DNA from 4 places in the Rhizobium sp. CBN3 genome. Region 1 is predicted to be linked to each of the others. Evidence: riboswitches for the same ligand, from Rfam matches in the RefSeq annotation. Region 1 holds a riboswitch; each other region holds the start of a gene.

What was found. Region 1 has a riboswitch for cobalamin ahead of bluB (5,6-dimethylbenzimidazole synthase). Riboswitches for the same ligand answer to the same signal wherever they lie in the genome.
Region 2: linked by a shared signal. The riboswitch ahead of cobU (bifunctional adenosylcobinamide kinase/adenosylcobinamide-phosphate guanylyltransferase) and the one ahead of bluB (5,6-dimethylbenzimidazole synthase) in region 1 are both predicted to bind cobalamin.
Region 3: linked by a shared signal. The riboswitch ahead of QWJ46_RS09740 (CbtB domain-containing protein) and the one ahead of bluB (5,6-dimethylbenzimidazole synthase) in region 1 are both predicted to bind cobalamin.
Region 4: linked by a shared signal. The riboswitch ahead of nrdH (glutaredoxin-like protein NrdH) and the one ahead of bluB (5,6-dimethylbenzimidazole synthase) in region 1 are both predicted to bind cobalamin.

Annotation. Positions count from the first base shown of each region.
Region 1 is NZ_JAULSE010000007.1:150,253-158,174, reverse strand. Features, by position in the region: gene QWJ46_RS13350 (ribonuclease H) at 143-673, opposite strand; gene QWJ46_RS13345 (demethoxyubiquinone hydroxylase family protein) at 818-1,411, shown strand; gene QWJ46_RS13340 (VOC family protein) at 1,501-1,872, opposite strand; gene QWJ46_RS13335 (RNA polymerase sigma factor) at 1,950-3,188, opposite strand; gene QWJ46_RS13330 (YciI family protein) at 3,185-3,547, opposite strand; gene QWJ46_RS13325 (DUF2865 domain-containing protein) at 3,806-4,906, shown strand; gene bluB (5,6-dimethylbenzimidazole synthase) at 4,910-5,599, opposite strand; cobalamin riboswitch at 5,641-5,828, opposite strand; gene QWJ46_RS13315 (3-deoxy-7-phosphoheptulonate synthase) at 6,148-7,215, shown strand; gene QWJ46_RS13310 (PD40 domain-containing protein) at 7,894-7,922, opposite strand, start outside.
Region 2 is NZ_JAULSE010000007.1:20,058-27,979, forward strand. Features, by position in the region: gene QWJ46_RS12645 (chloride channel protein) at 1-993, opposite strand, end outside; cobalamin riboswitch at 1,220-1,613, shown strand; gene cobU (bifunctional adenosylcobinamide kinase/adenosylcobinamide-phosphate guanylyltransferase) at 1,912-2,421, shown strand; gene cobW (cobalamin biosynthesis protein CobW) at 2,428-3,483, shown strand; gene cobN (cobaltochelatase subunit CobN) at 3,487-7,431, shown strand; gene cobO (cob(I)yrinic acid a,c-diamide adenosyltransferase) at 7,431-7,922, shown strand, end outside.
Region 3 is NZ_JAULSE010000005.1:40,868-48,789, forward strand. Features, by position in the region: gene QWJ46_RS09725 (sulfite oxidase-like oxidoreductase) at 1-450, shown strand, start outside; gene QWJ46_RS09730 (hypothetical protein) at 435-1,004, opposite strand; gene QWJ46_RS09735 (CbtA family protein) at 1,058-1,792, opposite strand; gene QWJ46_RS09740 (CbtB domain-containing protein) at 1,906-2,115, opposite strand; cobalamin riboswitch at 2,141-2,290, opposite strand; gene QWJ46_RS09745 (histidine phosphatase family protein) at 2,347-2,895, shown strand; gene QWJ46_RS09750 (bifunctional diguanylate cyclase/phosphodiesterase) at 3,372-4,943, shown strand; gene QWJ46_RS09755 (acetate/propionate family kinase) at 5,099-6,277, shown strand; gene QWJ46_RS09760 (phosphoketolase) at 6,348-7,922, shown strand, end outside.
Region 4 is NZ_JAULSE010000042.1:5,975-13,896, reverse strand. Features, by position in the region: gene nrdE (class 1b ribonucleoside-diphosphate reductase subunit alpha) at 1-649, opposite strand, end outside; gene nrdI (class Ib ribonucleoside-diphosphate reductase assembly flavoprotein NrdI) at 628-1,029, opposite strand; gene nrdH (glutaredoxin-like protein NrdH) at 1,043-1,264, opposite strand; cobalamin riboswitch at 1,526-1,751, opposite strand; gene QWJ46_RS29725 (heavy metal translocating P-type ATPase) at 2,162-4,399, opposite strand; gene QWJ46_RS29720 (helix-turn-helix domain-containing protein) at 4,470-4,892, shown strand; gene QWJ46_RS29715 (TIGR03862 family flavoprotein) at 4,965-6,170, shown strand; gene msrB (peptide-methionine (R)-S-oxide reductase MsrB) at 6,201-6,686, opposite strand; gene QWJ46_RS29705 (helix-turn-helix domain-containing protein) at 6,895-7,854, shown strand.

The sequences.
Region 1 (7,922 bases):
GGAACTTGGGCATACCGGAAATCGCTGGAGGGTGCATTTTTCGCCACCTCCGGCGATGGCCTTGTGGCTTTTATGCAATGGAACCGCCTGGAGTTTTGGCGAGTGCCATCCCAACCATCCGCAGCCAGTTGATATCCCCATATCATGCACCTCGTACCGACAGCCGCCCTCCATCAGCAAGCTCATCCGCGCGTTCGTTGCCGGCTATGCCGGAATGGCCCTTGCACCAGGCAATGGTCACCAGGGCGTTCTGCGAGAATTGAAGATCGACCGCTTTCCAGAGTTCCGCATTAGCGATCGTCCGGCTTCGGGCGTTCCCATTCGGACTGCTTTTCTTCCAGCCGTTATTCTTCCAAATGTGCCGCCTGACGTTGCAGCCTTTGACGGCATAGATCGAATCCGACCAGATGGTCGCGGCTTCGCCCGTTGCTTCGCTATTGATCCACATGATTGCCTTCAAGACGGCGGTCAATTCCATCGAATTATTGGCGGAATCACGCATACCGCCGAAGCTGGACGCGATTTCCGCAGCCTCGCGATAGGTGATAAAGGCCCAGCCTCCGTGCCCAGAACCGGGGTCATAACAACCGTCCACAAAGACGTGGAGACCGTGGCCTTTCGGTATTCCGGCCGTCGTTGTGGGGGAGCCTAGCTCATTGGAAATGCCTGCCATTTTCGCCTTCGCTGCGCCCCACCGGCGCGATTTGCGGCGGCCACCCGAAGCCGACATTGGAATTGTACGTCCTTTGTGTCAACTATTGACGATGGTGGCGCCGACAGCGCCTACTGCCGATGGGAAACTGTGAGGGGCAGCGCCATGGACAATCCGTTGAGCAGCGCCGGCAAGCGGGATCATGCCGTAACCGTTCGCCGTATTCTCAAGGTCAATCACGCCGGCGAATTCGGCGCAATTCGCATCTACGGGGCACAGATCTGGATGGCCCGTCGGCTGTTTCCTGAGATCGTGTCCGCACTTCGCGAAATGCGGGACGACGAGATCGAGCATTGCCGCCTGTTTCGCGACGCGATGCCATCCAGGAATGCCAAGCCATGTCGCGTCATGGCATTCTGGAGCCTCGGCGGTTATCTGCTCGGTTTCCTGACGGCCCTCGGCGGGCGCAACATGGTCTGGATCTGCACCGAGGCGGTTGAAAGCACAGTTCACCGCCATGAAGATCAATTGGCCTTCCTGAAAACCCGTGATCGGGAGCTTCACGGCCTCATCGCCTCGATCCAGGAAGAGGAATTGGCGCATCTCAGGGAGGCTGAGAGGAACCAGACAAGACGCGGCATCGGCCACGCGCTGCTTCTGCCCGTCGTCGCCGCGCTCACCGACCTGATGATCTGGCTATCGACATGGGGAGACTCAAGCTGGATGCGCGCCGAAATGGCGCGCTCCAAGCGGGTTTGATGGTCTGGCAGCCATTCAGTCATCACCGGTATTGGCCCAAAGCAGCCATTGCTCTGGGCCAAAGGCTCAATAGTCTGGAGACGGCGAAGTCAGTTGTTCGCAAACCGTTTGGGAGGCTCAGCCAGGTTGATCCGGTTGCCCTCACCGTCGAATATCTGAGCCACGCGCCCAAAGTCGCCTTCGATTTTGTTGGCGAGTTGCAAGCCCTGACGCGAAAGCCTTTCGAGCTCAACCTCGAGCTCGGGGACGGCGATCGTTATGATCCCGTTGCCGGCGCGTTTGTCATCCTTCCAGACCTGCAGGCCGGCCCCGCCCATGTTACGCCACTGAGCCATGCCCGGTATCGGTTTGCTATCTGCGGGGCGTCCCATGAGCTTCTCATACCAGATGAGTGCCTCGTCAAAGTTGGAAACGGTGGCGGAGGCGAAGATGCTCTGGACAGTTATTGAAGTGGTGGTCATGTCGTACTCCTTGGTTGGACAAATGGATGTCGTGCAGGAGTTCTCGATTTCGACAAGCCGCGCAAAAAAGCTCGCGGTCAACACAAAACTTTTGAGCGCTGTTCTTCGAGGTGGCGCCGTTCTGCCTCCGACCAACACAATCCGATAGCGACCGTGAAAGCTTCCGCCGCCTCGACACGCCTGCCCAGATCGGCGCAAATCTGCGCTCGGGCCGTCCAGTACGGCAGGTAGTCGGCCATTCGCGGATCGCCGGCAAGCGCATATATGTCAGCAAGAGCCGCGTCTGCCTGCCCTATCCGCACGAGGGCCACGGACCGATTGAGCGTCACGACGGGCGACGGAGCAATCCTGCCCAGCACGTCGTAGAGGGAGACGACGGCTTGCCAGTTTGAGATGCCGCTCAAAAGGCGCGCGATATGGGCAGATTGGATGGCCGCCTCTATCTGGTAGCGGCCGGTGGGACCGTTTGCATTTGCTTCTCGGAGGAGTCCTTCGGCGAGGCGCAACTGCTCATGGTCCCACAGTCCGACATCCTGGCTGTCCAGCGGTACGAATGCACCGTCGGGGGCCTTGCGGGATGATCGCCGCGCCTCCGTATAAAGCATCAGTGCAAGAAGACCTTTTGGCTCCGGCTCGTGCGGAAGCAGGGATACAACCACGCTTGCAAGCCAGATTGCCTCTTGTCCAAGCGCTTCCGCCCTGTCGATGTCCATCCACACGCTGGTATAGACGGCGTAGATGGAGGCGAGTATCGGCGGCAGCCGGTGCGACAGCTCCTCCTTTTCCGGCACGAGGAACGGAATTTTCTCATCCCTGATCCTCGCCTTGGCTCTTACGAGCCTCTGGCCCATGGCCCTCGGAGAGACGAGAAACCGCGCGGCGATGTCTGCAGCGGTCAGGCCCAGCACGGTCTGGAGGATCAGCGGCGTTCGCGCGGACGCATCGATGCCAGGATGTGCGCAGGCAAACATGAGCGCCAGTCGCCTGTCCGCAATTTCCTCATCCATGTCAGCCGCAGCCGAGAGTTCCTCGGCGATGAGGGCAAGACGATCGGCGCTCTTCGCCTTCACTTTGTCCTTGCGCCAATCGTCGAGCTGGCGCCTGCGCGCGATCGTCAACAGCCAGGCATCGGGGTTGTCGGGCACGCCATCGGCAGGCCATTTTTCGAGAGCCGTGAGGAAAGCAGTCGCGAGCGCATCCTCGGCGGACGCGATATCACCCAAGCGCCCGCCAAGATAGGCGACGAGACGGCCATAGCTCTCGCGCGCCACTCGCTCTGCTACACCTCGGGCAACGGTGGAACCCGAAGCCGTCATCCTGCATATTCCGACGCATCCCTGATGCGACGAACCTCAACCGTTCCCCAGGACGCAGCAGGGCAGCGCGCCGCCCATTTGTTGGCTTCGTCCATATCGGCAACGTCGATGATAAAGTACCCACCGAACTGTTCGCGAACATCCGCATAAGGGCCGTCCAGAACACTGACTTCATTCCCTTGAACGCGAACGACACTCGCCTCAGAGGAACCGACCAGGGCATTGCTGGAGACGAATGCTGCCGCTTTCTCCAGCGCTTGTTGATAGGCATACATCTGGCCCATAAAGCGCGCCATGTCCTCGGGCGCTATGGACTTCCCGGCAGCTTCGTCCGCATGCAGCATCAGCATGTAGCGCATTTGCTTTATCCCCAGTGAAACCAATCTCCAGCAGGAGCGAGCGGCGAGAATAACAATTCGGATGAAGAAGGGAACTGCTGTTAACGGCTGCAGTGTCCGTCTCCGGGGCAACGCCGTTGCCCGCATCTTCTGGATAAAATCTCGAAAATGCGCTAGGAATTGATCCAAGCTTATTAAGAGAAACACGTTAAGAGACAAGGTACGGCGGATGGACGCCACCTTTGACCGATCGACACTTTCTTATTCCCGGACGACGCCGTGAAACGCCGAAACCTGTCTCTTGCTCTTATGCTTGCGCTGGCATCACCGGCCGCCGCACAGAGCAGCGCCATTTGCAACGACTTACGCGGTCGCCTTGCCGACCTACCACGATCGATCGGCAACAATAACGGGCCGGAAGCGCGCCAATATGCCAGCGCCATGGCCGAGCAGAACCTCGAGCTGCGCAAGGTCCGCAACGATCTGCGCAATAACGGATGCACCTCTGGCAGCATGGTCGTGATTGGCGGTGACAATGCCGATTTTTGCGCCGAACTCTCTGACGCCGAAGCCCGGATGATCGACAATATTCGTTATCTCCAGGAGCGCCGCGACGAGCTGCGCAACCAGGGCGACGGCACCGACGACGCGCGCCGAGAATTGACGGCGGCACTCGAACGCAACGGCTGCAACAGCGACAATTTCTATGCCCCGACCGAGCGTAGCGCAAACGACACCGCCCCAAGTGTCGAGGAACAGGCGATGAGCACCGATACCTTCATCCCGCTCGGCGGCGGTGAAGGGACCGATCTGCGTTACGGCCTGCCGAGGGCTGAAATGTTTTCACCGATCAGCACCATCTGCGTGCGCAGCTGCGACGGCGGCTTCTTCCCGATCAGCTCGAACACCACTTCGGTGGATTTCGGCCGCGATGCCCAGACCTGCGCCAAGATGTGCCCCGGCATTGAAACCGAGCTCTTCTATCGCGACGTGACCAGCACCGACTCCTCTAACATGATCTCGGTCGCAACGGGCGCACCCTATAGCGCCATGAAGAACGCCTTTGTCTACAAGAACCGCGCGCCTGGCGAGAAAAATTCCTGTGCCTGCAATCTCACCGCCTATTACGAGGAGATGCGCGGCAAGCAGGCCCTGAGCGAACCGCAGCAGCAGAGCTCGATCACGGCGGTCCGCACCAATCCGCCGGCGAAAGATACTGCGGCAGCGTCAGCCCCGCTGCAGCCATCCGTTCCCGAACGTCCCTACGACCCCACGCAGAACAAGGTCCGTCAGGTCGGCCCGCAATTCCTCGCCGGCGACCAGGGCTCGATCGACCTTGCCAATCCGGCGACTCCCGGCCCGCAACCACAACAGCAGTAATTGCTATGGGTCGTTGCGTCCCCATCCATCGTGGAAAACCAGTTCCTCGAGCGGCAGCCGCTGCCGCCAGCCTTTGACCGAGAGTTCCGGTTCGTCATAAAGCCGGTCGACAAAGCCGGCGCAGAGCCAGGCGACCACCTCGATATGCTCGGGTATGCCGAGAATCGATTTCAGGTCGCCTTCACGAAAGATGCTGACCCAGCCAATGCCGACGCCTTCGGCGCGGGCCGCAAGCCAGAGATTCTGGATGGCGCAAACGGTCGAATAGGAATCCATCCGCGGATTGTGCGTCCGTCCCAGCACCACGCTGCCGCCGCGGGTGGGATCGCAGGTCACGCATATGCCGAGCGGCGCCTCCACGATGCCTTCGAGCTTGAGGCATCGATAGGCCTGCCGCCGCTCGCCTTCGAACATCGACGCCGCCTCTTCGTTGGCCTCGGCAAAGGCGTCGCGCACGCGCGCACGGACGGCTGCACTTTTCACCAGAATGAAATTCCATGGCTGCATGAAGCCGACCGACGGCGCATGATGGGCCGCTGTCAGGAGCCGCGCCACGACATCGTCGGGCAAGGGATCGGCCAGGAACTGGCTGCGTACGTCACGCCGCGTCATGATCGCGTGATAGACAGCCTCACGTTCGGCCAACGAAAAACCGAATGCCGCCGAAAGGGCATCCGCATCAAAGGGTCGCATCGTCAAATCCCCAACAACGCAACCGCCCGCCGTCCGCGCGGGTTGGGTCTATCTCGCCAGGCCGGTCTTCTGACTTGGCTTCATCCATCTGCCGCAGCCTTCCCGGCAAAAGCCAGTGGCATGATGAAGCGGCAGACGTCGGCCTTACAGCGTTGGGCACGTTCCGGCCTTGCACCGGATTCCCGATTCTCCCGCCTCGACGGCGAGCACCTGACGGCGCATCTATCTCAGGAAACCGGCGCGGCGGCAAGTGCAGGCGGAGCGAACCTGTAACCTCCGTCGCAGAGGGGTGTTTCACGGGCGGATTGGCAGCCGCCCCGAATGGCGATTTCAGCTCGCAAATTTTGCGTGACAATGGGCGACCGCGACGCTACATACGCGGGATGTCGACGACTTCAATCTACGCCTCGCGATTTTATTCGTACCGCTGCTCCCAGCGGATGCGGGCCCGTGCGTAACTGAATTCGACGCGACGACCACCCGAACAGCCGCTAGTCTACCTGGCGGCTTTTTTGTTCCGCACGGTATGACCAAACAGGAGCCATACAGTGCCCGATACCATCGATGATCTGCGTATTCTCGAGATCACCCCGCTGACCAAACCCGCCGATATCATAGCGGAAATTCCCCGAACTGCTTCAGTCAGCGAGACGGTGACCAGCAACCGCAATGCCATCCATCAGATTCTCGAGGGTGAAGACGATCGCCTGATCGTCGTCATCGGCCCCTGCTCCATCCACGATCCGGTTGCCGCACGCGAATATGCCGCGCGGTTGGCCGAGCAGCGACAGCGCTTCTCCAGCGACCTGGAAATCGTCATGCGCGTCTATTTCGAAAAGCCCCGCACCACAGTCGGCTGGAAGGGCTTGATGAACGACCCGCATCTCGACGGCAGCTACCGTATCGAGGAAGGGCTGAGAATTGCCAGACGCCTGCTGCTCGACGTCAATGCGATCGGGCTTCCCGCCGGCGTCGAATTCCTTGAGACGATCACGCCGCAATACATTGCCGACCTCGTCAGCTGGGGTGCGATTGGCGCGCGCACGACCGAGAGCCAGATCCATCGCCAGCTCGCCTCCGGCCTCTCCTGCCCGATCGGCTTCAAGAACGGCACCGACGGCGGCGCTCGCGTCGCGCTCGACGCGATCCTGGCAGCTTCACAACCGCATCACTTCCCGGCCGTCACCAAGGACGGACAGGCGGCAATCGCCTCGACGAAGGGCAATGAGGACTGCCACATCATCCTGCGCGGCGGCAAGCGGCCGAATTACCAGGCGGCCGATGTCGAAGCCGTCACAGCGGAATGCCTGAAACTCGGGGTCGCCCCGCGCATCATCATCGACGCCAGCCATGCCAACAGCAGCAAGGATCCGATGAACCAGCCGGGGGTGGCCAAGGACGTCGCCGGACAGATCGCCACGGGCAATCATCACATCAAGGGCATGATGATCGAAAGCAACCTCGTCGCCGGTCGCCAGGATCTCGTCCCCGGCAAGCCGCTGGTCTACGGCCAGTCCATCACCGATGGCTGCATCGGCTGGGATATATCGGTGGAAGTACTTGAGGATCTCGCCAAGGCTGTCCGCGACCGCCGCAAGGCCGCCGTTGCCGCTTAGGCGGCCGCATTCAACGCGGCGGGCAGACCCGCCGCCCATTCAAAAATGGCTTGTGGAGTCGGCGGCATCGATGCAATCGTACGCCGTATGACTGAATATTTTAAGGACAAGAAGCTTGATTGCCGCTCCTGCTCGCTTGCTTTTAGCCTGTTGTATAGCGTCAACCATGGGATTCAGTGCCGAGCTCGCCAAGGCTGACACAGCTGATAGCCCAAGCGTTTTTAAATTAGGTAGCTCGCTAGATGAGGCCAGGCGCATCTCAAGCGAGCGGGGTTGGAACGTAAGGGTGCTTTCACCTGAGCTGCCCGGTCAATGGTATGTTGATGGCGCAGAAGTTAGTCTTGTCGTTTGCGATAACAACCAAATCGTCGCGGTGACGAAAACACGAGATGGAGGCGTTGATGAGTTCGCCTCGATCGTGTTCTATTCGTTCACATCCAAGTATGGTCGACCGGAGACAACCGTAGTGGCATTTCAGTCGGGACCGACCACAGTTTCAAGTATCGATTCAAAATTTCCCCCTTCCGGGGGTGAGTCTGTTTCGGTGCAACTACAAAGCATCGGAGGGCACTCAAGAGTTACTGTGCACCGCGCTTCTGAAACATTGTGTCCGGCGGAAACAGCCCCCGCTAATCAGTGACTGCCCATCCCGCCATCATGAACTGGCGGTGCGCCCTCTCAAGATTTCGCCGGAAAATACCGTACAT
Region 2 (7,922 bases), 130 kb from region 1:
CAGGAGGAAGAGACCGATCAGCGCCGGGATCGCCACGTCGCGGGAGAGGTTCAGATGCAGCGCGCCGTGCCCCGCCGAAAGGACCTGCGGCGAGATCATCGCGAGAAGCCCGACGATGATGCCGCCGAGCGCCGGGCGAAAGGGCGTGGCGATCGAGCTTTTGCGCGCCAGCTCCTCGATGAAGGCCACGCCCTGCATGAGGAGAATGCCAACGCCGGCGCAGAAGACGCCGAGCAGCAGCGCCGGCACATAATCGGCAGGCACGACCGTGCCGAAGCTGCCGATATCGATGGTGAAATCGCCCTCGGCAAGCAATCTCGCGATGAGGGTCGAAACGAGGGCTGAGACGACGACCGGGGTCAACGACACGATGGTGTAGGTGCCGATGATCAGCTCGAAGGCGTAGAAGGCGCCGGTCAGCGGCGCGTTGAAGGCGGCGGCGATGGCGCCGGCCGCGCCGCAACCGACGAGGATACGCAAGTCCGAGCGGCGCAGCTGCAGCTTCAGGCCGAATTTGGAAGCGATGCCGGCAGCGAGCTGGGTATAGCCGGCTTCCAGGCCGACGGAGGCGCCGAAGCCGTTGGAGATCAGATTCTGTACGGCAACGATGATGCTGTCGGTCAGGGAGAGGCGGCCGCCATGCAGCGCATTTGCCTCGATCGGGTCGACCATTGGTTTCTTGCGCCGTTTGGCGAGCACCAGGAGCAGCAGGCCGAGCAGGGCACCGCCGATGACGGGAGCGCTGAGCAGCAGCATCTTGTCCTGGATTGCCGACGCGCTCAGCCTTTCGCTGTCGGCGATGCCGAAAACAAGCTGGTGCAGCTGGTTGGAGACATAGCTCATGCCGGTCACGGCAAGACCCGAGGCGATGCCGACGATGGCGCCTGCCAGCGACAGGCCGACTTCGCTGCGGCGTGTCAGGGCGCGCAGCCGCCCCGGATCGAAGAAAACACGCAGCGTGCGCAGGCGGCGGCGATCCAATTTCATAAGCATGGCTAGACAACTAGGCGAGGAGAGGCCGGGTCAAGGGCGGAGGTGCAGTCGCCTTGCAACGCAATTGCGGCGAAAAGCCGACGACCACATCAAATATTCATGACGTAAGTCGCTGATAAAAGACGATATTTCCGGTAGGGTCAGTGGTGTTGGCCGGTCTTTCGCGCAGTCTGGAGTTGGGGTGGTTGCAAAGGTCGGTTGACTTCACCCCACGGCTTGCCTAACCATCCCAGGAATAACGGATGGTTCCGGATCGGCCTTTCGCCTTCCGGATGAAAAGGGAATGTGACGGGGCGGACCCACATCGGGCGCCTTCATCACAGCCGACCCCGCGACTGTAGAGCGGTCAGGGTCTTCCATCCGGCATCGAACCTCTTCCGGCCTAGCCGCAATCGTGCGGGCGGACGGAATGGCGACATGCCGGAAAAGCCACTGGAAATGCATGGTGATCAACCGGGGTCGGACGCCTCTATCTCTACGAATCGTCCACCTTTTCACCGAGGCAGCCGGGAAGGTGAGGCAGATCCGCTGGCACGATCAGGGGCGACCGGGCTTCCGGTTCGCCCCGATCGTCGCCGATAACGCGAGCCAGGAGACCTGCCTTCCGTGCCGGGCGAAAAGCCCAACCCTGGGCAAGAGACCCGCTGCCAGCACGGAGGTTGTTTTGGCTGAACGATTGATTTCGGCGCTGCCTCTGGTGGTGCGATGGGGGTCCCCCTTTTCCCCAGCGGGGAGAAGGTGGCCCGAAGGGTCGGATGAGGGGGCCGCGCGGCACCTCCGTCCTTTTGCCCTTCGCTTGCGCTCGGTCCATTCGCGGCTTCGCCGCTCACCCCCTCAACCGCCTGCCGGCAGCTTCTCCCCGCTGGGGAGAAGAGAGATTTGGCGCCGCCTTGCCCTCTCTCGGAGGGTCGCTTCGGCATGACCACCACCCTCATCCTCGGCGGCGCCCGCTCCGGCAAATCCCGTTTTGCCGAAAATCTCGTTATGGCAAGCGGCCTCGAGCGCCACTACCTCGCCACCGGCCGTGCCTGGGACGAGGAGATGCAGACGCGTATTGCCCAGCACAAGGCCGATCGCGGCCCTTCCTGGACGACGCATGAGGAGCCGCTCGATCTTCTCGGCGTGCTTGCCGCGATCGACGGCGAGGGGCGCATTGTGCTTGTCGATTGCCTGACGCTCTGGGTGACCAACCTGTTGATGGAGGAGCGCGACATGGCGGTGGAATTTGCCGCGCTCGCCGATTTCCTGCCTGGCGCCAAGGCGCGGCTGGTCTTCGTTTCCAACGAGGTTGGCCTCGGCATTGTGCCTGACAATCGCATGGCGCGCGATTTTCGCGATCATGCCGGACGGCTGCACCAAATAATCGCGGCGAAGGCCGACGAAGTCTATTTCATCGCGGCCGGTCTGCCGCTGAAAATGAAGGGTTGAAGTTCCATGAACCAGCAGAAAATCCCCGCAACCGTCATCACCGGCTTCCTCGGCGCCGGCAAGACGACGATGATCCGCAGCCTGCTCACCAATGCCGCCGGCAAAAAGATTGCGCTCATCATCAACGAGTTCGGCGATCTCGGCGTCGACGGCGAAGTGCTGAAGGGCTGCGGCGCGGAGAATTGCAGCGAGGACGACATTATCGAGCTCACCAATGGCTGTATCTGCTGCACCGTCGCCGACGATTTCATTCCAACGATGACGAAGCTCCTGGAGCGCGAACAGCGGCCTGACCATATCGTCATCGAAACCTCCGGCCTCGCCCTGCCACAGCCGCTGGTCGCCGCCTTCAACTGGCCTGATATCCGCACCCAGGTGACCGTCGACGGCGTCATTACGGTTGTCGACAGTGCGGCCGTTGCCGCCGGCCGTTTCGCCGACGACCATGATGCGGTCGAGGCGGCGCGCGTCGAGGACGACTCGCTCGATCATGAGAGCCCGATCGAGGAGCTGTTCGAAGACCAGCTCACATGCGCCGATCTCATAGTCCTCAACAAGACCGATCTGATCGATGGGGATGGCCTGGGCCGTGTGAAGAACGAAGTCGCCTCCCGCATCGCCCGCAAGCCGGTCATGATCGAGGCCAGGAATGGCGAGGTGCCGGCCGGTGTGTTGCTCGGCCTCGGCATTGGCACAGAAGACGATATCGCCAATCGCAAGTCCCATCACGAGCTGGAGCACGAGGAGGGGGCGCCGCACGATCACGACGAATTCGACAGCTTCGTTGTCGAACTCGGCGCTGTTTCCGATCCGACAGGCTTTATCGAAAAGCTGAAGGGCATCATCGCCGAGCACGACGTGCTGCGCCTCAAGGGCTTCATCGACGTTTCGGGCAAGCCCATGCGCCTGCAGCTGCAGGCCGTCGGCAGCCGCATCGACCAGTATTTCGACCGCGCCTGGGCAGCGGGTGAGGCGCGCCGCACGCGCCTCGTCGTCATCGGCTTGCACGAAATGAACCAGGACGCGGTGCGCAAGGCGATCGAAGCGCTCGTTCAGGGATAATCGATGCATCTGCTTCTGGCCCAGCAGGGAACGATCAGCGACGGCGAGGAGGCGATAGACCTCGGCCAGTCGCCGGGCGATATCCTGTTCCTTTCGGCCGCCGACACCGAGCTTGCGGCGATCGCTACCGCCTATCGCGGGTGCGAGGGGATGCCGCATTCGCTGAGGCTCGCGAATCTGATGAGCCTCAAGCATCCGATGTCGGTCGATACCTATGTCGAGCGAACGGCCAGGCATGCCAAGCTGATCGTCGTGCGTGCGCTCGGCGGCGCCAGCTATTTCCATTATGCGCTGGAGGCGCTGCACGCCGTTGCCGCACGCAACGGCGCATTGATTGCGGTATTGCCTGGCGATGCCAAGCCGGATGCCGGGCTGGTTCCTTTCTCCAATATTGACGTCGAGGATCTCAACGCGCTCTGGGGCTACCTGATCGAGGGCGGCGACGCGAACGCGCGGAACTTTCTTGCCTATGCGTCGGCGATGCTGGCGGGGGCGGAAAAACCGGCGCCGGCCGTGCCTTTGATGAAGGCGCGGATCTGGTGGCCGGGGCGAGGGGCGATCGGGGTCGAGGAGTGGCGGCGGGTCGTCGGTTCGCATGTCGCGCCAACGTCGTCCGTCAAGCGTGGGGCACCAAGCTCGACAGAAGAGGTGGAATTCGAACCCACGTCCCCCATCGTCGCCATCAGCTTCTACCGTGCCCTCGTCCAGAGCGGCGAGACCGGGCCGGTCGAAGCGCTGGTCGAGGCCCTGGCCGCACTTGGCCTGCGGCCGCTGCCGGTCTTTGCCTACAGCCTAAAGGATCCCATTTCGACAGGGATTCTCGAGAGCGTGTTTTCGGCGTTGAAACCGGATGTCGTCATCAACACAACGGGCTTTGCGGTCTCCGCACCGGGCGCGGACCGGCAACCGACGGTGCTGGAGGCGGATGGCGCAGTCGTGCTGCAGGCAATCCTGTCGGCTTCGTCGAAGGAGGCCTGGGAAGCTTCGTCTCAAGGTCTGTCGGCGCGCGACCTCGGCATGAATGTGGCGTTGCCTGAAGTCGACGGGCGCGTATTGGCGCGGGCGGTGTCCTTCAAGACGGCGGCGCGTTACGACGCGGCTGTCGAGGCGAACATCGTCGCCAGCGTGCCCGATGCCGGCCGGGTGCGCTACACGGCGGAGCTCGCCGCCAGTTGGGCGCGGCTGCGCGGGAGGCCCGCCAATAGGAGGCGCATCGCCCTCGTCATGGCGAATTATCCGAACCGCGACGGCCGGCTCGGCAACGGCGTCGGACTCGACACGCCAGCCGGCAGCATCGAGGTGCTTCGGGCGATGGCGGGTGCGGGTTATTCGGTCGCCGATATTCCGGCCGATGGCAACGCGCTGATCCGCCATCTGATGGAGGGGCCGACCAATTCCGGGCATGACGGCCGGGTCATCCGCGAGGCTCTTTCGCTCAGTCGCTACAAAAACTTCCTGGGATCTCTTCCCAAAAAGATTCAGGATGAAGTGACGGACCGCTGGGGCGAGCCAGAGAACGACCCCTATTTTCGCGACGACGTCTTCGCCCTGCCTTTCGCCCGCTTCGGCGGCGTCCTGGTGGGCATTCAGCCGGCACGCGGCTACAATATCGATCCGAAGGAGAGTTATCATTCGCCGGATCTCGTGCCGCCGCATGGCTATATCGCCTTCTATGCTTTCCTGCGGCACGAATTTGGCGCTGACGCCGTCATTCATATGGGCAAGCATGGCAATCTCGAATGGCTGCCGGGCAAGGCGCTGGCGCTGTCGGAGACGTGTTATCCGGAAGCGATCCTCGGGCCGGTGCCGCATCTTTATCCCTTCATCGTCAATGATCCGGGCGAGGGCACGCAGGCCAAGCGTCGAAGTGCGGCTGTTATCATCGATCACCTGACGCCGCCTTTGACGCGGGCCGAGAGTTACGGTCCGCTCAAGGATCTGGAAGCGCTGGTCGACGAATATTACCAGGCCGCCGGCGGCGACCCTCGCCGTATCCGGCTGCTAAGCCGCCAGATCCTCGATCTCGTCACCGATATCGGACTGGATCGGGATGCGGGGATTGCGAAAGGCGAGAGCGAAGGTGAGGCGCTGAAGAAGCTCGACGCCTATCTCTGCGATCTGAAGGAGATGCAGATCCGTGATGGGCTGCATGTGTTCGGCGTATCGCCGAAGGGGCGGCTGCTGACGGATTTGACCGTGGCGCTGGCGCGGGTACCGCGCGGGCTGGGAGAGGGTGGCGATGCGAGTTTGCAGCGGGCGATTGCTGGGGATGCTGTGAGAAACCCCTCCCCAACCCCTCCCCACAAGGGGGAGGGACTTACCGCTGCGCCCGCGGCAATCTCTGCGCTCAAAGATGATGTGGAGGCGGTGCGTCCAGCAAGCCCCTCCCACCTGTGGGGAGGGGTTGGGGAGGGGTCTGTCTTCGACCCACTCGACTGCGACATGGCTGCCCTTTGGGTCGGGCCACGCCCGGCAATCCTCGCCGATATCACCAAGGCTCCCTGGCGCACCAACGGCGACGCGGTCGAGCGAATCGAGCTGCTCGCTGCCAAGCTCGTTGCCGGCGAAATGGAATGCCCTGCAGACTGGACGGCAACGCGGGCTGTACTTTCGGAGATCGAGACCCGGCTCAAACCCTCCATCCTCGCCTGCGGCCGCGCCGAGATCGATGGGCTGCTCCGCGGCCTCGACGGTCGCTTCGTCGCCCCCGGCCCCTCAGGCGCGCCGACCCGCGGCCGGCCGGATGTTCTGCCGACAGGCCGTAATTTCTATTCGGTCGACAGTCGCGCCGTGCCGACGCCGGCCGCCTACGAACTTGGCAAAAAATCGGCCGAACTGCTGGTGCGTCGCTATGTTCAGGATTACGGTGAGTGGCCGGTCTCCTTCGGGCTGACGGCCTGGGGCACGTCGAATATGCGCACTGGTGGTGATGATATCGCTCAGGCGCTAGCGCTGATCGGCGTCAAGCCCCTCTGGGACATGAGTTCGCGCCGCGTCACCGGCTATGAGATCATATCGCAAGCAGTGCTCGGGCGGCCGCGCGTCGATGTGACGCTGCGGATTTCCGGCTTTTTCCGCGATGCCTTTCCGGAGCAGATCGCCCTGTTCGACAAGGCGATCCGGGCAGTCGGCGCGCTGGAAGAGGATGCGGCTGACAATCCGATTGCCGGGCGTATGCGCGGCGAGACGACGCGGCTCGCTGCAGCTGGGCTCGATGAGAAGACGGCGGCGAAGCGGGCGGGCTACCGCATCTTCGGCTCGAAACCCGGCGCCTACGGCGCGGGCCTGCAGGCACTGATCGATGAAAAGGGCTGGGAGCGGCGTGCCGATCTTGCCGAGGCCTATGTCGTCTGGGGAAGTTATGCCTATGGCGCCGGCGAGGAAGGCAGGGCCGAACGCGGCCTGTTCGAGGAGCGGCTGCGCTCGGTGCAGGCCGTCATTCAGAACCAGGACAATCGCGAGCATGACCTGCTCGACAGTGATGACTATTACCAGTTCGAGGGCGGCATGGCGGCGGCGGCCGAGCAACTCGCCGGTACACGCCCCGCGATCTATCATAACGATCATTCCATGCCCGAACGACCTTTGATCCGCTCGCTCGAGGAGGAAATCGGCCGCGTCGTGCGCGGGCGCGCGGTCAATCCGAAATGGATATCGGGCGTCATGCGCCATGGCTACAAGGGGGCGGCCGAGATCGCCGCCACCGTCGATTATCTCTTTGCCTTCGCGGCGACGACGGGCGCGGTCGGCGCGCATCATTTCGAGGCGGTCTATCGAGCCTTCGTCGCTGATCCGGGCGTGCGTGGCTTCATGATCGAGAAGAACCCGGCGGCATTCGACGAGATGAGAGAGCGACTGCGCGAGGCGATCGATCGCGGGCTCTGGACGCCGCGCAGCAATTCGGCACGGTTCGACCTGGCTGCTACGAAACTGAATGAGGTGCACTGATGAGCGACGAGATCCCAGAAAACGAATCGGCCAAGGATGATGCGCGCCACGCCGAGAAGATGGCGAAGAAGAAGGCTGCGCGCGACAAGATCATGGCGACCAAGACGGACGGAAAGGGCCTGATCATTGTCCATACCGGCAAGGGCAAAGGCAAGTCGTCAGCCGCATTCGGCATGATCTTCCGGCACATCGCCCACGGCAAGCCGTCGGCCGTCGTGCAGTTCATCAAGGGCGCGATGTGGACCGGCGAGCGCGACCTGATCGAGAAGCATTTTTCCGATCTCTGCCAGTTCCATACGATGGGCGAGGGCTTCACCTGGGAGACGCAGGACCGGGCCCGCGACATCGCCGCCGCCTCGGCCGCCTGGGAAAAGGCCAAGGAGCTGATCCGCGACGAACGCAATTCCATGGTGCTGCTCGACGAGATCAACATCGCGCTGCGCTACGATTATCTCGACATCAACGACGTCGTCGCCTTCCTGAAGAATGAG
Region 3 (7,922 bases), on a different contig from region 1:
GTCGAAACGACACTCACCCTCACGTGGACCGATTTTCAGGCGATCGAACAGAGCACTGGGGTGAGCGACATTCACTGCGTCACCACCTGGTCACGCTACGATAACAAATGGAACGGCGTTTCGACGCGGGATCTGCTCGATCGCGCCATGCCGAAACCGGAAGCAGCCTACGTCATGCTGACGAGCTACGACGGCTATACCACCAACCTGCCGCTCGCCGATTTCGCCGCCGAGGATGCGATCCTGGCAACCTCCTGGGAAGGCCTGCCGCTGACACCGGAGCACGGCGGCCCGATGCGGCTCGTCGTGCCGCATCTCTATTTCTGGAAAAGCGCCAAGTGGCTGCGCCGCATCGAGCTAATCGCCGCCGACGAGGCCGGCTTCTGGGAAAAGAACGGATACCATATGCATGGTGATCCGTGGCGCGAGCAGCGCTATTCCGACGACTGAGCCTTCGGCCGCGAGACGCGGCGTAGTGCAAGAACGGCAAGACCAAACAGAGCGGCCAACCCCGTCAGTGAGACCATGCTGGCAGGATGAAGCGGCACCTTGCTCCAGCTCGGCCTGACGATATTGGCGGTGTTGAATGCCTCGCCGCTGAACTGGCAGGTGATGAAGGCAAGTCCGCGGCCCGCCATCTCGGCGTCGATGGCCGAGATGATTTCGCCCGCCGCGGTTGCCTCCCGCGGCATCTCACGCATCGCCATCAGCACGGCTTTCGTCGCCGCGAGATAGGCATGGGCGCATTCGTTGAAAGGGCTCTCCTCGTCCGTCACGCTGCCCGGCATCCGTCCCCAGAGGCAATAGGAATACTGGATTTCCGAGTAGTTCAGGACACGCCGGAACGGTTCGTTCGTATCGGCCGCCCGTGACGCCAGCATGCTGATGCTGCTCCGATACTCCGAAATGACCGCCATCTCGCCGTGGGAAATTGCCGGAATATCGAGCCCGGCATGGGAGCCGCCAGAGCTGCCCCCATGGGCGAGGGCACTTCCGATAAACATTGGTAATAGGCTCGCGATGAGACCGAGAAAAGCAAACCTGCCGATTTGCCGCATCACCGGAACGCCGGCCGCGGTCCACTCCTGGCGGCAAGACCCCTTTCTGCCAGCACTCCGAAACAAAGACCGAGCGTTGCCCATAGGATCGCGTGCATTCCGAGCGAGGTCGTGCGGAACCGCCAGAGCACCATCGCCGAGAAATTCTCCGGCACCTCGTTGATCGGCGGCAGCAGATAGAGCACGAAGCCGATGAAGACGAGATAGGCGATGCCGGCGATGATCGCGCCGTTCCAGAGACCGAAGCGCTCGCCAAGCCGGCGCGACAGTGCGATCGCGGCAACCAGCGAGGCGAGCGAAACGACGATCATCAGGAAGAACAGTTCGGTCCTGACGCCGATCGTATCGGGATTGCCGACAGCTGGCGGGTTGGCCGGATATTTGATGCCGGGAACGAGCACGACCGCCACGAAGGCGGCAATGGCGATGACGGCCGAAGTGCCGCGCGCCGATAGGCTGCTGAAGCGGCCGTGTACGAAGGCGAAGGCGAGCGAAAAAAGCCCGCCGACGGCGATGCTGTAGGCCATGACGCCGGTGAAGAGGCCGAGACCGGCCTGCGTGGCGCGGCTGACAATTTCAGGCTCGGCAGCTTCGCCCGCCGCCTGGGCTTTCGCCTCCTCGAAGGCGATTGCCGCATCGACCAGCGGCTCGCCGAAGATATGGGCGAAAGCGAAAACGAGGATGCCAGCAATCAGGCCCGCGAGCATGCCGCGAAGCAGAAGCTTTCCAACCATCTCAATATTCCACTAAGCATGTCGCACAAAAGTGTGCAGCAGTTTTGCGATAACGACATGCGTAAACAAAGACCTAAAGCGTGAGAAGCGAATCTGAAAGATCGCGATGCGCTTTAGTGGCAGGGAAAGCCCAGGAGATGGCGGCCGTCATGCACGAATTCGTGCACATACATGCCGTTGAACAGCGCCATCGCGCCTTCCTCGGTGCCGACGAAATAAAGAACGATGAGCATCAGCAGGCCGCCGAAAACCGCCCAGGGCAGGATTTCCCCTACAGGGATTGGCGCCGGTGCCGCAACGGGCGCGAAAGTGGTGTCAGACATGTATCCCTCCGGAATGACGCGTTCAGTCGAAAGAGTGTTGTGCGGCAGGGTCTGACTTCCAGCGTAAAGAACTTCGAAACGCTGGTCACAGTGGCGCGACCGCGCCGGATTTCCACCGGCTTCCAAACCCGCAACAGCACGGTTATATCTGGACGCCGAAGAGACTGTCAACGAAACTTCGAGACGCCGGCGAAGGGTCGTCCCCACCGTATTGCGAAGATCGGAACAACCGTGAATACCCGCCTCACCTGGATCTGTCACGGCGCCACGGCGGCGAGCCGCAAGGCCCTGTTCCCGCTGGATGAGCCGCTGGAAGACAAGGCCTCTGAAGAAGCCGCCGGGATGACTGCCCTGCCTCGCGCCGACCGGATCGTCACGAGCCCGGCTTTGCGTGCTCGCCAGACCGCTACAGCCCTCCGTCTCGACGCTCAAATAGAACAGCGGCTTGCCGACTGCGACAATGGCCGCTGGGCCGGCAGGCCGATTGCGGCAATCGGCACCGAAGAGCCGGAGAACCTCATGGCTTGGATGAGCGATCCGGAAGCCGCCCCACATGGCGGCGACAGTTTTCTCGGTCTGCGGACGCGCGTCGCCGGCTGGATGGATGAGCAATCCACGCTCGGCGGCCATGTGATAGCCGTCACCCACGCATCGATTATAAGAACAGCGATTGCGCATGTGCTTCAGGCTCCCCTCCCCTCCTTCTGGCTCGTCGATGTCGAGCCGCTGGTGGTCGTTCGGATGACCAGCAATGGACATCGCTGGTCGCTGCGCCTCTAGAGAATTAGACATCCCTCATACTATCCAGCCTTACGCAAGCAAATCGCGTCATCTCTATTGAACCGGGTCTGACCGGGACTACTTCCTTGTCCCAAGGAGACGGAAGCTATGGCATATGATTGGAGTGGGGAGCGTACGCGGCGCCTGCGCTTGATGAGGGTCGTGACGTTCACCTTAGTTATGGTCGGTCTGGTCGTCAGCGTTCCGCTGCTGATCGTCACCGCGTGAAGAGCGAGACAGGGCGAGCGATGCGACAGCACGCTCGCCCTCGTTCTTTCGTGGGGCTCCCCTCGTCTTGAATCCGGACATCCTCTAGTCTTCGAAGCAGCACCAGCGAAACGCCGTAGCGCGCGGCTTACGTCCCGACAGCACCGCAACGGACGGGCTGCCACCTCCAACAATTCGCCTTATGGTTTCAACGAACATTTCAGATTTTCGTGATAGTCCGGCAGAGGGTGGAGATGGAGAATGCGATAATGCCTGCGTTTTTCCGAAGCAGGGCCGGAAGGCAATGCGTGTCGGTTGTGGTTTTCGGAGTAACCCTCTGGATCCTCGGCACGGTGCTGCACTTCGACGACCGCCTCGTCTCCTTCATGACCGATTTCGGCGAGTACGGGGCGGATAAGCTCGTTCTGGCTCTCGGCATCGCTGGCGCGATGAGCTTCATCTATTCGGTGCTGCGCATCGCCGACCTGCGCAAGGAAATGGAGCTGCGCGCCACTGAACAGGCTAAGGCCGATTGGACGGCAACCCACGACCATCTGACCAAGCTGCCGAACCGCTACGCCTTCGAGCGCAAAATCCTCTCACGGCCAGTCAGAAGCGGCGAGGCCGAGATCGAGGAATGGGACGACAACGTCACGATCTTCTCCGTCGACCTCGACGGCTTCAAAAAAGTCAACGATCTCGTCGGCCACAAGGGCGGCGACGTGTTGCTGGTCGAAGTTGCCAGACGCATCTGCGCGCTTGGCAACGCGGATTGCGTTTACCGCTTCGGCGGTGACGAATTCATCATCGTCGCCTTTTCCCTGACGGCAGAGCGCGAGGAGCGTTTCGCCAAGTTGCTGATCCAGGCCGTCACCCGGCCGATCCATATCGATGGCTTTGCCGTCGAAGTCGGCGCCAGCGTCGGCTATGATCGCTGGCTTGAGGGTAGCGAGCCGCTGGAAGACGCCGCCCACCGTGCGGATCTCGCCATGTATGAGGCCAAATCACGAGGCCCTAACCATTATCTTGTCTTCGAAACTTCGATGCAGGACAAGGTAACGGAACGCGCCTCTCTGGAAAGCAGGCTGCGCGCGGCAATCGCCGACAAGGCGATCATGCCTTTCTATCAACCTTTGATTGATTTGAAAACGGGCCAGCTTTGCGGTTTCGAAGCCCTCGCGCGGTGGGTCGGCGAGGATGGTATCAATATTCCGCCGCCTGTTTTCATCGACATTGCCGAGGAAACCGGGATGATCACCCCCCTGTTCGAGGATCTCCTTGCGCAGGCCTGCGGCGATGCGCTCACTTGGCCGGCGCATGTCACGTTGTCCTTCAACGTCTCGCCGGTACAGATGGAAGACAGGCTGCTGACGTCCCGCATCCTCAAAGTCCTTTCGGCAAGCCGGCTGCCGCCGCAACGCCTGGAGGTCGAGATCACCGAAAACGCGCTGATTCAGGATCCCGCTATCGCCGCCGTCATTCTCGAAGAGCTGCATGCGGCCGGCATTCAGATCGCCCTCGATGATTTCGGCACGGGCTATTCGAGCCTCGCCCAGCTCGCCCGCTACCGCTTCGACAAGATCAAGATCGACAAAAGCTTCATCGCCACCTATCGCGATGACGAACGCCAGGAAAAAATCGTCCGCGCCATGCTTGGCCTCGGCAGAAGCCTCAACATCAAGACGACTGCGGAAGGTGTCGAAGAGCATGGCCAGCTTGCGTTCCTGTTGCAGCTCGGCTGTGACATCGGCCAGGGCTATCTTTTCGGCAAGGCGATGCCCGCCGCCGAGGCAAGCATCTTCATCCGCGATCGCAACGCCAATCTGGCGTCGACGGGCTGACCCTAGCGTAATTCAACAAAACTGCCCCAAGCTTTGGCATTTCTGTCGGCCGCCACACACCGTCAGCATGTTGCGCATGGGCGGCCATACCTTTCCAGCGGGAGTTTCGGCGCTAAGTTCGGGGATCGTGACGACTGTGCGGAGTCTCTGAAGACATGTCATCCACCGACCTCCTCCTGACCTTCAACGCCGGCTCATCGACTGTGAAGGTCGGCGTCTTCTCGATCGATGGTGCCGAGGCACGACACCTCGGAAGGGGCGTCATCGATCTCCGCGCCGAGCCGCTCTGCTTCGGCCTGACCAAGGGAGAGCAGACATTCGATATGCCGCTGAAGGCGGAGGTGACGGACGATCTGCACGGGGTCATCGACGAGACCTTCACGCGTCTCGCCGATCATTTCGACATGGCGGCCGCAGCCGTAGCCGGCCACCGCGTCGTCCATGGCGGCGAGCGCTTCATGAGCGCCGTCGCGCTTGATGACGCCGCCACCGATGGGATCGAAGCGCTGATCCCGCTCGCTCCCCTGCACCAACCGCAAGCGCTGCGCTTCATCCGCGCGCTCCGTCACCTGAAGCCGCATCTTGTCCAGACAGCCTCCTTCGACACGGCCTTCCATGCCACGCAGGACGATCTCGTTCGCCGCCTCGCCATACCCCGTTTCCTGCATGAGGAGGGCATCAAGCGTTACGGCTTCCACGGGCTTTCTTATAAGTTCATCGCCAGTGAACTCGCTCGCAAGGCGCCGCATACGGCAAGGGCTGTGGTCGCCCATCTCGGCAGCGGCGCCAGCCTCTGTGCGATGGAAGACGGCATCAGCCGCGATTGCAGCATGGGCTTTTCGACCCTCGACGGCATCCCGATGGCGACACGCCCGGGCTGCCTCGATCCCGGCGTGATCCTGCACCTGGCAGGAGAGAGAAAACGGTCCCTGGGTGAGATCGAGGATCTGCTCTATCACCGCTCAGGCCTGCTCGGCGTCTCTGGCATCAGCGCCGACACGCGCGATCTGTTGAAGGACGGCCGGCCGGAAGCGCGCCAGGCGATCGACCTTTTCACACTGCGCATTGCCGGCGAGATCGGCCGCATGGCGGTAACCCTCCGCGGCCTCGATGCCGTCGTCTTCACCGCCGGCATAGGCGAGCATCAGCCGGAAATCCGCGCCGGCGTGGCGAAACGCCTGTCCTGGCTTGGCCTTTCGATCGACGAGAAGGCCAATGCCGCCAATGGTTTCACGATCAGCACCAGGGAAAGCCGCATTGTCGCCCATGTCATTGCCACGGACGAAGAACAGGTGATCGCCGATGAAGCGCTGTCCGTTCTTCGCGCCCGCTGATCCAGATCAATGGCGCGCCGGCGCTAACGGCTAGACTGACGTTGAACGTGTTTTCGAACGGGAGAAGCCAATGGAAAAGCATGTCTCGACCGCCGCCGCCCTGACCGATGCTGAACTCACCCTGATTGACCGCTACTGGCGGGCCGCCAACTATCTCTCGGTCGGCCAGATCTACCTGCTTGCCAATCCGCTGCTGCGCGAGCCGCTGAAGTCAGAGCACATCAAGCCCCGTCTGCTCGGCCACTGGGGCACGACGCCCGGCCTCAACTTCATCTATGCGCATCTGAACCGCCTCATCCGAGCCCGCGATCTCGACGTCATCTACATATGCGGCCCCGGTCACGGCGGGCCGGGCATGGTCGCCAACACCTATCTCGAAGGCACCTACAGCGAAATCTATCCCGATATTTCCGAAGACGCCGAGGGGATGCGCAGGCTCTTCCGCCAATTTTCCTTTCCCGGCGGCATTCCAAGCCATGCGGCGCCGGAAACACCGGGGTCGATCCATGAGGGCGGCGAACTCGGCTACGCCCTCGTCCATGCCTATGGCGCCGCCTTCGACAATCCCGACCTCACCGTCGCCTGCATCGTCGGCGACGGTGAGGCCGAAACCGGGCCGCTCGCCGCCAGCTGGCATTCCAACAAGTTCCTCAATCCCGCCCGCGACGGCGCCGTTCTGCCGATCCTGCATCTGAACGGCTATAAGATCGCCAATCCGACCATTTTAGGCCGGGCGGGTGACGACGACCTCCGACGTCTCTTCGAAGGCTACGGCTACGAGCCGCTTTTCGTCACCGGCCATGAGCCGCGCGACATGCACCAACAAATGGCTGCGACGCTGGACCGGGTCTTCGAGCGCATCCGCGAGATCCAGGAGCAAGCCCGCAGCGGCAAGAGCACAGCCGGCTGCCCGCGCTGGCCAATGATTGTGCTGCGCAGCCCCAAGGGTTGGACAGGCCCAAAGGAGGTCGACGGCAAGAAGGTGGAAGATTTCTGGCGAGCCCACCAGGTGCCGGTCTCCAACTGCCGCGGGAATGACGACCACCGCAAGATTCTCGAGGACTGGATGCGCGGCTATGATCCCGAAGACCTGTTCGGCGCCGACGGCCGGCTGAAACCGGAACTGCGGGCGCTTGCCCCCGCTGGCAAACGCCGCATGGGCGCCAATCCGCATGCCAATGGCGGCCTGCTGCGCAAGGAATTGGCCGTGCCCGATATTCGGGATTATGCAGTCGACATCGGCAAGCGCGGCAGCGTTGTCGCCCAATCGACGGAGATCCTTGGCCATTACCTGCGTGACACGATGAAGCTCAACGCCAAGGCGGCAAACTTCCGCATCTTCGGCCCCGACGAGACGGAATCGAATCGCCTCGGCAGCGTCTTCGACGTCACCGACCGTGTCTGGATGGAGGACATCGAACCTTATGATGTCCACCTCTCTCGCGATGGGCGTGTCATGGAGGTGCTCTCCGAACATCTCTGCCAGGGCTGGCTGGAAGGTTATCTCCTGACTGGCCGGCACGGCCTCTTTTCCTGTTACGAGGCCTTCATCCACATCATCGATTCCATGTTCAACCAGCACGCCAAATGGCTGAAGGTGACGCGCGAGCTCGAATGGCGAAAGCCGATCTCATCGCTGAACTAC
Region 4 (7,922 bases), on a different contig from region 1:
AGGCCACGCCGCCGCCGCGCTTCGAGAGCTGCAGCGCCGAATTGATCGACCGGCCGATCGATTCCATATTGTCTTCGACGCGCAGCAGGAAGCAGGAAACCAGTTCGCCGCGCTGCTTCTTGCCGGCATTCAAGAAGGTCGGCGTCGCCGGCTGGAAGCGGCCGGAAATGATCTCGTCGACCATGTCGCGGGCAAGGGCCTCGTCGCCCCGCGCCAAAGTCAGCGCCACCATGCAGATGCGGTCCTCGTAGCGCTCGAGATAGCGCTTTCCGTCGAAGGTCTTCAGCGTGTAGCTGGTGTAATATTTGAAAGCGCCGAGGAAGGTGGGAAAACGGAATTTCCTGGCATAGGCCTGATCGAAAAGGTCGCGGACGAAATTGAAGGAATATTGGTCGAGCACCTCCTGCTCGTAATAGCCCTCAGTGACGAGGTAATCGAGCTTTTCCCGAAGATTGTGAAAGAACACGGTGTTCTGGTTCACATGCTGCAGGAAATATTGCTTGGCCGCCATGCGATCCTTGTCGAGTTGGATCTTGCCCTCATCGTCATAGAGGTTCAGCATCGCGTTCAGCGCGTGATAATCGAGCGTTTCAGCCGCCTTCAACGGTTTTGCGCCCGCATCCCGCGTCAGATTTGTTCCCGTGTCCAAAATCGTCCCATCCCGTCTTTGACATTGGCGACATCCGCGGTCGTTCCCAGAAGCTCGAACCGGTAGAGATACGGCACCTGGCACTTCTTCGAGATGACATCGCCGGCTAGCCCGTAGGTCTCGCCGAAATTGCTGTTGCCCGCGGCAATCACGCCGCGAATGTTGGAGCGGTTTTCCGCATCATTGAGGAAGCGGATCACCTGCTTGGGCACGGCCCCTTTACCGCCGTCCCCGCAATAGGTGGGCGAGATCAGCACATAGGGTTCGCGAATGTGGATGGCCTCAGCGCTGAGTGGAATGCGCGCCGCGCGCAGTCCCAGCTTCTCGACGAAACGATGGGTGTTCCCGGATCGGCTGGAATAATAAACGATCAGCCCCATCGTTTTTCTCAGCTCAGGAGAGCGCGCTGATCATGTCGGGTCGGAAACCTGCCCAATGCTGGCTGCCGGCAACGACAACCGGAACCTGCATGTAGCCCATGCCGCGCACACGATCGAGCGCTTCGGCATCCTGGGAAATATCGACCACTTCATAGTCCACGCCCAGGCGGTCGAGGGCGCGGTAGGTGGCGGTGCATTGGACGCAGGCCGGCTTGCTGTAAACGGTAACGCTCATCATGTTCCTCGTGATGTCAGTGGATTCAGGACGCAGGACTGGATCGGGCGCCGTACGGCGTCCGGGACAATGCTTGATAGTGATGTGGCAAGGTTGGCGCTTTAAACGCCTGATATCATCCCTCGCAGGATGTGCGCGGGCGACGGCCTTGATGTTCTCGACATGACTTCAAACCCCGAAGTGCTCATGCGGACGTTCGGGGCAGCGCAACAGGCACGGATCGTTCCGCCTTCGATCACGCGACCTTCCGGACACCCCGCCCATGGACGTTTCGTTCAAGGCAGGTCTCCTGGCGCGCGGGTCGAAGCACTCTACCCCAGCCTTCCCAAGGCATCATGCCTCAGCGACCTGAAATCGGACAGTTGCTCGCCGCTCACAGTTGCGGGGGCAGCTCCGACCTTGCCCGCCCTCATGGCGAGACGCACCGTATTCCCGTCTTAGCCCGCGATCCTCACGAATCGAAGGAACCTTGAACACTAGATATAGTACGCGAATCCAAATTCACGTCAACGGATGGTTTGTGCATGGCGTTACGGCAGGTTTGAAATCGCTGCATTCCTGTGAAAAACAGGGATAACCAAAGCTTAACGTAAACAGGCTGTGGAGAAAGCCGCGACGAGAACAGGCCACAAGCTGGAGCCTAGGCTGCTGACAAAGCACTGCAACCCGCGACGCCATCCTCGGCCTTGTGCTGCCTTGTGCCGAGGATCTGCGCACATCCAATTAAGGATTTGAAAATAAAATGTTTTCCTGCCTAATAATTGTGGTGGCTAGATGCTCGGCACAAGGCTGCACAAGGCCGAGCATGACGGAGGAGACTTGGTCAGCAAACTGAGAGCCGACCTTACTGATGACCTGCCCCGAATCGCTAGTCTTCAAACCGCCATCGGCAAACATTCATCTCCATACACGAAGCAGCCTGAGCGCATTGATCGTCACCAGCACGGTGGCGCCGGTATCGGCGAGGATCGCTGGCCAGAGTCCGGTGATGCCGGCGATCGTCGTCACCAGAAAGAAAGCCTTCAGCCCGAGCGCGATGGTGATATTCTGCGAGATATTGCGCATCGTGCGCTTGGAAAGCGCGATCATCCGCGCCACGTCGCCGACGCGTCCGTGCAGCACGGCGGCATCGGCTGTCTCCAGCGCCACGTCGGTGCCGCCGCCCATGGCGATGCCGATATCGGCGGCAGCGAGCGCCGGCGCGTCGTTGATGCCGTCGCCGACCTTGGCGACGACGAAGCCCTCGCGCTTCAATTCGCCGACGACCCGTTGCTTGTCCTCGGGCATCATCTCCCCACGCCAGTCGATGCCGAGCATGCCGGCGACGGCGGCCGCCGTCCGCTTGTTGTCGCCCGTCAGCATCATCGCCTTGACACCGGCCGATTTGAGCGCCGAGAGCCCCGCCCTGGCATCCTCGCGCGGCTCGTCGCGCATGGCGATCAGGCCGGCCGCAGCGCCATTGACGAGCAGCACCGATACGCTCTTGCCCTCATCATTGAGCCCTGCAATACGCGCCTCCTGTTCCGCGTTGAGCGCCCCACGCTCGCGGGCGGCGGGCGGCGACAAGAGATCCACTGTCTCGCCGCCGATCTTGCCGGTGACACCCTTGCCCGGCAGCGCTTCCAGTTCGAAGGCGGGCGGCACGGGCACGCCGTCCGCCTTGGCGCGGTGGAGAATCGCCAGTGCCAGCGGATGGCTGGAGCCCTGCTCCAGCACCGCCGCGCGCGACAGGAGCTGCGCCTCGCTCAACCCGAAGGAAAGGATGTCGGTGACCCGAGGCTTGCCTTCCGTCAGCGTACCCGTCTTGTCGAAGGCGACCATCGTCACCTTGCCGAGCGTCTCCAGGACCGCGCCGCCCTTCATCAGCAGCCCGCGCCGTGCCCCCGCCGACAGCGAAGCGGCGATCGCCGCCGGCGTCGAGATGACGAGGGCGCAGGGGCAGCCAATCAGGAGGATGGCAAGTCCCTTGTAGATCCATTCCCCCCACGCGCCGCCGAAAAACAGCGGCGGAATGACCGCGACCAGTGCGGCGACAACGACGACACCTGGCGTGTAGTAGCGCGAAAACCGATCGATGAACCGCTCCGTCGGCGCCTTCGATTCCTGCGCTTCTTCCACCAGCTTGACGACGCGAGCGATGGTATTGTCGGCAGCGGCTGCCGTGACGCGAACCCGGAGCACCGCATCGCCATTGACCGTACCGGCATAGACGACGGCATCGACGCGCTTGCGCAGCGGCGTGCTCTCGCCCGTCACCGGAGCCTCGTCGATCGCGCTCTCGCCTGATACGATGACGCCGTCGGCAGAGATGCGGTCGCCGGGACGAACCATGATGACCGCGCCGACGGCAAGACTTTCCGCCGGCACCTCGCGCATCTGGCCATTGTCTTCGAGCAGCGCGGTCTTCGGCAACAGGGCCGTCAGCGACTGGATGCTTTCACGCGCCCTGCCCGCCGCCACACCTTCGAGCAGCTCGCCGACGAGAAACAGGAATACGACCGTTGCTGCCTCCTCGCCCGCATTGATGATGACGGCGCCGACGGCGGCGATCGTCATCAGCATCTCGATCGAAAACGGCGTGCCTGACAAAGCCGCCATGACGGCTCGCCGCGCAATCGGCAGCAGACCGACCAGTATCGCGACGAAGAAGGCATAGGACGCGATCGCCGGCACCAGATGGCCGACGGCATAGGCGACAACGAGTGCCGCACCCGAAAAAATGGTCAGGCGGCCTTTCCTGCTCCGCCACCAAGGACCGGCCATCGGCGCATGGTCGTGCCCATGCAGGCCTTCGATTTCCTTCTCGTCATGGGCATGGTCGTGATCCTGCCCGGCATGGTCGTGATCTCCATGGCCATGAGCGGCGCGATCGTGATGATGGTGCGGGCGGCCTTCACGCGCGGGCGTCGCATTTCCGGTAAAGGGCGAGACGGAATAACCAAGCCCCGTCACCTTCCTCTCGACTGCCTTGAGATCGCTGCTGCCGTCATGCCGGACGGTCATGGTGCCTGTCATCACCGAGACTGAGACATCGGCAACGCCTGCTACGCGCCTGACCGCGGTATCGATCTTGCTCGCGCAGGCGGCGCAATCCATGCCGCCGACCCTGTATCTTGTCTCGCTCGTCTCAACCATATCCGCTTCCTTGTCAAACAGAAGCATCCCTCCTACATCCTCTAGCGACTAGAGGTGCAAGAGAAAAATCATGAAAAAGATCACGATTGGCGAGGCGGCCCGCCGGAGCGGCGTCAAGGTGCCGACGGTGCGCTATTACGAGAGCATAGGCCTGCTCGCGGCCCCGAGCCGCAGCGAAGGCAACCAGCGATCTTTCGAACCTGCCGACATCAGCCGCCTCGCTTTCATCCGCCACGCGCGCGAGCTCGGTTTCGAGATCGAGGCAATCCGCACGCTGCTCACGCTGCAGGATGATCCGAACCAGTCCTGCGCCTCGGCCGACGCCATCGCCAAGGCTCGCCTCGTGGAAGTCGAGCAGCGCATCCGCAGCCTGATGGCTTTAAAGGCCGAGCTCGAAATCATGGTGGAGAGCTGCGGCCACGGCCGCGTCGATCAATGCCGCGTCATCGAGGTTCTCGCCGACCACGGTCAGTGCACGCATTCGCACCATTGACAAATCTGCACCCTTGCAGGTGATCGGCGCCCGCGGCAAAACTGCGCCGGAAAGAATCGGGGCGAAGACATCATGAGCCAGAAACGGATTGCGATCATCGGCGGCGGCCCCGCGGGTCTTGCGGCTGCCGAGCGGCTGTCGCTCTCCGGCCATGCGGTGACGGTATATGACGCCATGCCGACCTTCGCGCGCAAATTTCTGCTGGCCGGCAAGTCGGGCCTCAATATTACCCATTCCGAGGACTATGCCCGCTTCGCCACCCGTTTCGGCGCGGCTTCAGCTCGTCTTCGTCCCGCCCTCGATGCCTTTACCCCTGCCGATGTCAGGGATTGGGCCGCAGGGCTCGGCACCGAGACTTTCGTCGGCTCTTCCGGCCGGGTTTTCCCGAAGGTGATGAAGGCTTCTCCTTTGCTGCGTGCCTGGCTCAAGCGGCTGGAAGAGCGGGGTGTCGCGATGCGCACCCGCCACCGCTGCACCGGCCTTGTCGAAGAAGGTTACGTTTTCGAAACGCCGGATGGGCACAGCATCATCCATTGCGACGCCGCCCTGCTGGCGCTTGGCGGCGCAAGTTGGCCGCGACTCGGCTCGGATGCGGCCTGGCTGCCCTGGCTGGCCGAGAGGGGCGTCGAGATCGACGCCTTCCGGCCCGCCAATTGCGGCTTCATCGTCGGCTGGAGCGCCAGCTTCAGCGCGCGTTTCGCCGGCGAGCCCGTCAAGTCGGTCACCGCCACATCCGAAGCCGGCACCTTTCCCGGCGAGTTCGTCATCACCGGCAGCGGCATCGAGGGCAGCCTGGTCTACGCCCATGCGGCCAGCCTCCGCGATCGTCTTCTGCACGGCAACGCTGCCCTGACGCTCGACCTCGCCCCGGGCCGGGCGATCGAAAGGCTGGCGCGCGACCTGACGCGGCAGGACACCAAGTCGAGCTTTTCAAACCGCCTGCGCAAGGGCGCCGGGCTTGACGGCGTCAAGGCGGCATTGCTGCGCGAACTCGCGCCGGACCGCGACCGAACCGATCCCGAACGTCTCGCCGGTATGATCAAGGCTCTGCCGGTACCGGTTCTCGATACAAGGCCGATCGCCGAGGCGATCTCCTCTGCCGGTGGCATCCGCTGGACCAGCATCGACGACGGCTTCATGCTGAAGGCGCTGCCGGGCACCTTCGTCGCCGGCGAGATGCTCGACTGGGAGGCGCCGACCGGCGGCTATCTCCTCACCGCCTGTCTGGCGACCGGCCGTGCAGCTGGGCGCGGCATCGAGGCTTGGTTGCGGCGCTAGAACAGAATCGGGACAACAGCTGTTCCCCGATCAGGCCGAGGTCGGATGAAACGTCAAGGCGAGACCGTTCATGCAGTAGCGAAGCCCGGTCGGTTTCGGGCCGTCATCAAAGACATGACCGAGATGGCCGCCGCAACGGCTGCAATGCACAGCGGTCCGCGTCATGCCTAAGCCGGTGTCGCGCTCCGTGCCGACGGCGTCTTTAAGAGGCGCCCAGAAGCTCGGCCAGCCGGTGCCGCTGTCGAATTTGGTCGCCGAGGAAAACAGGTTCTGGTCGCAGCCGGCGCAGGCGAACTTGCCGTTCCGCTCCTCGTGCAGCAAGACGCTGGTGAAGGGAGCCTCCGTCCCCGCCTGGCGCAGGACGGCATACTGATCCGGCGTCAGCAGCTTGCGCCATTCCGCCTCGCTGTGCGTCACCGCGAAGGTCTCGCCGGCGATCGCCTCACCGATCAGGCCCAAGCGAACTGCCATCGCTCCGAAAGCGGCGCCCATCAGCAACAATCGTCTGTTCAACATGGTCGGTTCTCCTCGCCGGCAAACTTCGTTTCTGCACAGAACTACGGACAGGAGCAGTCTTTTGTTACACGAAGACGGCACGAACACCGAAATGTGAATTCAGTCCTTTCGTCAGGAAGAGTCGGGGATTGAGGACCGCCAAGTGCGGGCTGATTGCAAACCCGCGGCTTTTCCACCAGACTGCGCTGAATTTCGGTGGGAGGAGCCGATGCACGAACACTCTGCACATGCCGAGCACGTCTACACGTCGGCCCAACGCGACTCCGCCGCCGCCAGTTCTCCGGTGGTCGCCTCCTGGCGGCGGTGCATGACGATGCACCAGCTCGCACCCGAGGACGAACGGGCGCCGCTGCGCCTGACCGACGAGGAGTTCCGGCGCGCCCGCGAGCAGTCCGGGCAGCTGATTGCCAGCGCGACGGAAGAGCTCGATCGTCTCTTCAGCACCGTCGGCAAGGCCGGCTGTTGCTTGCTTCTGACGGACAGGAACGGCATTGCGCTGGAGCGCCGGGGGGCTGCCGGCGACGACAAGGAATTTCACGAACTCGGCCTCTGGACCGGCTCAATCTGGACCGAGGCGAGCATCGGCACCAACGGCATCGGCACGGCGCTCGCCGATGAACGCGCCGTCGCCATTTTCCGCGATCAGCATTTCTTCTGCGCAAATACCAGCCTCAGCTGCACGACGGCGCCGATCCGCGATCACCGTGGCCGGTTGGCCGCGGCGCTTGATATCTCTACCTGCCGCAACGACGTAAACGAGATGACATTGGCGATCCTGACGCAGACCGTGCGCGATGCGGCCATGCGCATTGAACTCAATCTCTTTCGTTCGGCCTTTGCAGGCGCCCGTTTCCTGATGGTCCCGAGCCCCGCCAATTCCGCCGCCGCTCTGCTCGCTGTCGACCGGCACGACCTCGTGCTCGGCGCAACCCGCGCCGCTCGCATCGCGCTGCAACTGGACGACAGGCGGATCGCCACCGGCATCCCTGCCGCCGATGCCCTGCATGAGGCTAGGGTCTCGCAGCAGGGAGAGATCGTCGAAGCCGAGAAGGCAGCCTTGCTGCGCGCGCTGTCGCGCACTAGCGGTAACGTTTCGCAGGCAGCCGCAGCACTGGGGATCAGTCGCGCCACTCTGCACCGAAAGATGAAGAAGTTCGACCTTCACTGAGCACGTCCACGAAGGTTCCATCAACATGCGGTAATCACGACACGATCCTGTCGCATCCCTGCGACAGT